DNA from 3 places in the Fusibacter sp. QWL-12 genome. Region 3 is predicted to be linked to each of the others. Evidence: predicted binding sites of a transcription regulator. Region 3 holds the regulator's gene; each other region holds the start of a gene.
The links. Region 3 encodes LexA, which represses DNA repair genes until DNA is damaged. Its sites were predicted from a motif close to CNAACANNTGTTNG; they were not measured.

Region 1 (2,282 bases), 1.5 Mb from region 3:
TGTTAAAATCATTTGTGTTGTACTCTAAACTATGACTTTTAGTAAACTGCTCAAAGTCATGATATTTAATTTTAATCGTCAGCGTTCGAGGCATTAAACTTTTTTCATCTAAGCGATGTTGTATTTTAACGAGATATTTATAGAGGATTGCGTATAATAACTCGCGATCGTCGCTGTCCTCTTCAAGTGTGGTTTCACGGCCATAGGATTTTCGTTCTGCATATTCCTTGACAGGTCGATCATCAATGCCGTGAATACGATCGATGATTTCTTTAGCCCAAGCCTCACCTAAAATATCATTTAAAAGCTCACTTGGATAAGAGTAAAGATCATCGATCGTAAAAATACCGATTCTATTGAGCTTTTCACATGATTTTTTCCCAAGACCATGGATTTTAATAATAGGTAACGGACGCAATAAATCGGGAATCTGAGAAGGAACAATTTCAAAAATACCATTAGGTTTGTTCCAGTCTGAAGCCAATTTTGCCAAGAATTTATTATACGAAATACCAACGGAAATCGTTAGTCCGGTCAGTTCGTTCACTTCTTTTTTTATACGTTTTGCTATTTCGATAGGATTCTCAAGACCGGTTACATCAATGTAAGCTTCATCAATAGAAACCCTTTGAACAGTATCAAACTCTGACTCTATCAAATCAAAGATTTGACTTGATATATCGGAGTATCGCTGCATGTTTCCATAGACATAAATGCCATTTGGACATAGTTTCTTTGCAACGACGATGCTCATCGCACTGTGGACACCATACGCACGTGCTTCGTATGAACATGTAGATACAACACTTCTATCAGAGTCGCCACCAACGATAAGTGGTTTTCCTCTGTATTCAGGATGGTCTAACTGTTCTACTGACGCAAAAAAAGCATCTATATCAAAATGAATAATTTGTCGATTCATAACGCACTCCAATTCAGAACATATGTACTGTTTTTAGTATACATGATTTTAACTCAGATAGCAATCAGTGTGTCAAATTTCTCTTTTTGATACCAAGAGGATATGATATAATCAATTTATGAAAACGTTACCAGTAACGTTACCATAAACTGCGATTCATTTAGGAGGATAAAGTGAGAAACCTAAATATTAAAGATATTGCCAAGCTTGCAGGGGTTGGTGTAAGTACCGTATCGCGAGTGATCAATCAGCATTCAGACGTCAAAGATGAAACGAGAGAACGCGTACTTGAAGTAATCGCGAAATATAACTATATTCCAAATAATAGCGCTAGAAATCTTAAGAGATCTGAAACGATGGATGTGGGGATTTTGATAAAAGGGATGTACAATCCTTTTTTTGCGCATATGATCGAATCGATAGAAAAGAAACTTTCTTATGCTGGTTACTCTGCAGTGATTCACTATAATATTGAAGCAACAAAGGATATTGATGCAGCATTCGAGTTTATCATGGAAAAAAAGCTAAAGGGAATTATCTGTTTAGGTGGTGATTTTGATCAGCTTACAGATAAGGAAATTGAACGTTTAGGAGTCCCATTGATAATGGCTTCAACAGAAATTCCTGAATTACTGAATAAAAACCTCTTTTCAAGCGTAATAATTGATAATGAAGAGGCTGCAAAGTCAGCTACAGAATTTTTAATCGAGAGTGGACATCGAAAAATAGGTATTATCACTTCTGGTGATCAGGATATGTCCGTCGGCACTATAAGAACAAGGGGCTATATTAAAGCACTTGAAGAAAATAAAATAGAAAAAAACGACAATTACTTTGAAGTTGGCGCATATACATTTGAAACAGGCTATGAAGCGATGAAAAGGTTACTTGAGAAAGCCGACGACCTTACAGCAGTATTTGCAATCTCAGATGTCATGGCCATCGGTGCTGCTAAGGCAATTGGTGAAAAAGGGCTCAATATTCCAAATGACATCAGCATCATTGGATTTGATGATATCGACTATGCTGCTTTTTTTAATCCAGCACTTACGACAATTCATCAACCGGTTGAAGAAATTGCGTTTGCCACTGCAGAAATTATGGTAGGTATATTAGATGAAAGACAATCACATCAACATATGGTCTTTCCAACTGAAATTATTGAAAGGTCTTCTTGTAAAACAATTTAATTAAGCAGCAGAAGGGAGCTAGTATGAAATCCTATATGAATGAGCTTGGAATTAAGAAGTTTTCGTTTGGACATATGATTCCAACGGATACGATTTTAGAAACAACTTTCTCGGAAGTAAAGTCAACTTATAACGGCATTATCAGAAGAGAAAACAATGAGACACTCATT
Region 2 (2,282 bases), 570 kb from region 3:
GACGAGTTTCTTATCTACTAAATCCAAACACATTAAATCCATCATCTCACTAACAATCAGTCTACCCTCATAGAAATCATAATCTCTCATGAGCACTTGACCACTTGATAAGCAATTGCTTTTAGAATGATAGCCTTTAATATCTGCCATCGTCACTGGTTCACGTCCCCAAGCATGGTCGATTAAAAGTTCTGCATCGATACCAAAAAGTTCATATAAAAAATTTTCATCCATTTCAGCGATTTGTCGCATGGTCTGAATGCCATAACGCGCTAGCGTTCTCGCAGTTCCCTTACCAATACGCCAGAAGTCAGTCAAAGGACGGTGCTCCCACAACTGGATTTTAAATGATTCTTCTGTAAGCTCACTAATAAAATCCTCAGAGTGTTTTGCGGTTATATCTAAGGCAATTTTTGCTAAATATAGGTTTGTACCTATACCACAGGTCGCTCTAACGCCTGTTTCTTTTAAGATCACGCTCATCAGCATTTGTGCCATTTCTTTTGCTGTCATATGATAGGTATTTAGATAGCTCGTTAAATCTAGAAAAGCTTCATCTACAGAATAGATGTGAATGTCCTCTTTAGAAATGTATCTCAGATAAATTTCATAGATATCTGCAGAATAATCGATGTATTTTTGCATTCTAGGGGGCGCAATAATATAGTCAACCCCTTTGGGAATCTCAAACAGACGACAACGATTTTTAATACCGAGCGCTTTCATTGAAGGTGTAATGGCTAAACAAATAGTCTTTTCAGAGCGTTCAGGATCTGCAACTACCAAATTAGTGGTCATTGGATCAAGTCCACGTTCAACACATTCAACCGAGGCATAGAAGGATTTTAGATCGATGCAGATATATACGCGTTCATTCATTTTACACCTCCTTAGCCAATTGATTTCCATATATATTATAACTTTTTTGACGAAAAAGAACAAATGTTCTTTCTATAAAAAAACCGTTGTTCTAACCAAGTTTGTAAGTACATGATTAGTCCAACGGTTTTAAGATTTAATATTATAGATTAAATTATCTAAACTTATATAATCAAATTTTCATGGTGTCTAAACTTATTGCTTTTCTACTATTTGGGTAGACAACAGTTGACCTAAGCTCATAGGACGCGCATAATAATAGCCTTGATAAATATCGATCTCAAAGGTATCCAGTATTTGCTCTTGTTCAACGGTTTCTACACCTTCCACTACTACCCTCATTTCAAAAAGATTAAACAGCTCGAGGGTCTTCGAAAATACCAGTCTTAGCTTTTCATCCGCTAGCAAATCCTTTATAAAGAATCGATCGAACTTTACTTCGTCAAAATTGAGTTTTGAAAATCGATTTAATGAAGAATACCCTGTTCCAAAATCGTCCAAGGAAATTTCAAAACCAAATTTCTTTATGGTTTTAATCGTATCTTCAACTTTTTTGATATCATATAAAAGTGCGGTTTCAGTTATTTCAAAAACGATCTCATGAGAATTCACTTCATACTTATTTAGCAAGTTGTTGACAATGAGCATGAAATCTGACTCCATTAGCTGTATCGAAGATAAATTAATGCTGATTTTACGGCCATTATTCCACTTTAGATGATGAATATTAAAAAAGACAGACTCGATGACCTGATAGGAAAGCTTTGAGATTAAACCCGTTTTTTCAGCAAGTGGTATAAACACACTTGGCGATATAAATTGATCTTCTAACTGCCATCTTGCTAGCGCTTCATAGGAAATCACTTCTTTAGTTTTTGCATCAATTTGCGGTTGATAATATACCTCAATTTGATGATTCGCTATTGCATTTTTTAAGTGATATTCAAGATTATACTGTGCTTTTTCCGCTAAGTATTTTGACATCGCTATGAAATAGACACCACCATCATTGCTTTTTGATTTCTGATTTGCTACCTCAAGTGCTCCGATAATTGTATGTGCATATTCTTTGTATGTTTTGTCCGCTTCAAGCGAAGTGATCCCTACAGCAATCTCAAGTCGAAAATTCATGATTGATTCCAGTGAAAATGCAACCTGAATTTGTTTGATAAAGTTAAAAACCTCATGTTGTGTCATGTCTTCTGTGACGATTAAAAATTTATCGTTGTACAGTTTAAATAAGTGATGGCTTTTTTCTGTATAGCTTTGTAATTGCTCTGCCATTTTTTTCAGTAGAAGGTTGCCTTGATGAAATCCGAGTATTTGATTAAAAGATGCAAAGTTTCTTACATTGATCAAAATAAAAAGATGCTTACCTTGAGTATCTTCCATGAAATTTAAAT
Region 3 (2,282 bases):
GAACCCGATATAATTACAGTTTTATCTTTTAAATCTTTACCATTATGTTTTAACATTTCTTCAACGAAGTAAACCAATCCAAAACCAGTCGCTTCAGTTCTTGCAAGCGATCCACCATAAGTTAATCCCTTACCAGTTAAGACACCGTTCTCAAAAGCGCCTCTGATTCTTCTGTATTGTCCATATAAGAAGCCAATCTCACGGCCACCAACGCCAATATCCCCAGCAGGAACATCAACATCAGGACCAACATGACGATATAATTCAGTCATAAAGCTTTGGCAAAATCTCATAACTTCAGCGTCAGATTTACCTTTTGGATCAAAATCAGAACCACCTTTACCGCCACCGATTGGTAGGCCAGTTAGTGAATTCTTAAAGATTTGTTCAAATCCTAGGAATTTTACAATGCCAATATATACAGAAGGGTGGAAGCGTAAACCGCCTTTATAAGGCCCAATCGCACCGTTAAACTGTACTCTGAAACCTCTATTAACGTTTAGGTTGCCTTGATCGTCAACCCAAGGAACTCTGAAAACGATTTGTCTTTCAGGCTCTGTAATTCTTTCTAAGATATTAGCTTTTTCATACTCTGGATGTCTAGAAATTACTGGCTCAAGAGACTCAAAAACCTCTTCAACAGCTTGAAGAAATTCCTTTTCATTAGGATTTCTCATTTTAACACGGTCAAAAACTGATGTTATATATGACATACAAATCTCCTTTAAAAATATTTTGTACTACTAAAATAATATCACTTTTTTGGAATCAATAAAATAACCATTTTATAACATAATGGGTGATTTTATCACTAAAATACGTAAAAAAAAGGAAATAAATGAAAATAAAAAAACAAGTTGACATAATATAATTACGTCAACTTGTTGCTCGTTTGATTATTACAAGAATTCATTTTACATTTTTCTAAAAACACCCTTAACTTTACCTAATATCTGAACATCATCAACATAAATAGGTGACATTGTAGGGTTTTCAGGTTGCAATCTAACTCTGCTTTTTTCTTTATAGAAGGTTTTAACGGTTGCACTGTCATCAATCATTGCAACGACTATATCACCGCTAATTGCATCATTTTGTTTTCTTACTAATACTAAATCTCTGTTAAAAATTCCGGCTTCAATCATGCTATCGCCCTTAACTTTTAACATAAAATAAGTTCCTTCATCAACGAAATCAGAAGGAATAGGGAAGGTTTCTTCAATATTCTCTACTGCAAGAATAGGTTGACCAGCAGTAATCTCACCAACTATAGGAATAAATTGAGTATCTCGCGCCATGGAAACGACATTAGACACTGGTTCGTGATCCATATCAAAGATTTCAATCGCTCTCGGTTTAGTCGGATCTCGTCTAATCATTCCAAGTTCTTCAAGCCTCGTTAAATGTGTATGTACAGTCGAAGTAGATTTTAAGCCTACAGCTTGACAAATTTCTCTTACTGATGGTGGATAACCTTTTTTTGAGACTTCGTCCTTTAAGAAGTCTAAAATCATTTGTTGTTTTTTTGATATAGAAGCGCCCATGATACCCCCTATAGATATAATTTATTTATCAAAATATAATGCGCAAAATAGTGCGTCGTAACTTTAAAATAGCTTGAACTCCTGTATTTATGCTGATTATAACACAGAGACAAAAAAAAATCAAACATTAGTTCTGTTTTTCTCTTTACAAAGAACATCCGTTCGTATATAATGACATTGAAAGAACGCATGTTCGGAACTGGTCCGAAAAGTCGCAAGAAAGGAAGTTGAATCCTATGAAAGCAGATAAAGATGTAATGCATTACGACTACCTTAGACAACCTAGTAATAGCCATAAAAGAAGAAAAAGACTATATATTGTAAACAGAACTCGTTTTGTCATTATGAGTTTAATCACACTAATTATATTGAGCACCATCGTAACTTATGTAGCAGGCTTTTTTATGTCTGAAGCAACTACGAATCACGAACCACTTAAAATTGAAGTGATGCCAGGGGATACATTATGGGATATTGCTGCTTCACATAATTACTATGAAGAAGATATTAGAGCCGTTGTTTATCGTATTAAGCAGTATAATGAGCTTAGCGATGCCACGATCTACACTGGTCAAGTAATTTTGGTACCAACTTCAAACCACTAATTAATGAATAAAAGCTGATCATTAAGACCAGCTTTTAAATATAATAACTTTACATCCTTCTTATTAAATCTAGCAGAAATCAATGCTAGATTTTTTTAGAAATAAAAACCATATAATCAATTTAAATATCGTA

Region 1: AC4PID_RS10805 (DNA polymerase IV) is a predicted target of LexA. The motif match lies at 938-951, and genes of this name have one in related genera.
Region 2: AC4PID_RS15040 (Y-family DNA polymerase) is a predicted target of LexA. The motif match lies at 936-949, and genes of this name have one in related genera.

Annotation. Positions count from the first base shown of each region.
Region 1 is NZ_CM178745.1:2,239,084-2,241,365, forward strand. Features, by position in the region: gene AC4PID_RS10805 (DNA polymerase IV) at 1-922, opposite strand, end outside; gene AC4PID_RS10810 (LacI family DNA-binding transcriptional regulator) at 1,096-2,112, shown strand; gene AC4PID_RS10815 (TIM-barrel domain-containing protein) at 2,136-2,282, shown strand, end outside.
Region 2 is NZ_CM178745.1:3,135,154-3,137,435, reverse strand. Features, by position in the region: gene AC4PID_RS15040 (Y-family DNA polymerase) at 1-879, opposite strand, end outside; gene AC4PID_RS15035 (EAL domain-containing protein) at 1,075-2,282, opposite strand, start outside.
Region 3 is NZ_CM178745.1:3,703,850-3,706,131, forward strand. Features, by position in the region: gene gdhA (NADP-specific glutamate dehydrogenase) at 1-713, opposite strand, end outside; gene lexA (transcriptional repressor LexA) at 915-1,544, opposite strand; gene AC4PID_RS17700 (LysM peptidoglycan-binding domain-containing protein) at 1,781-2,149, shown strand.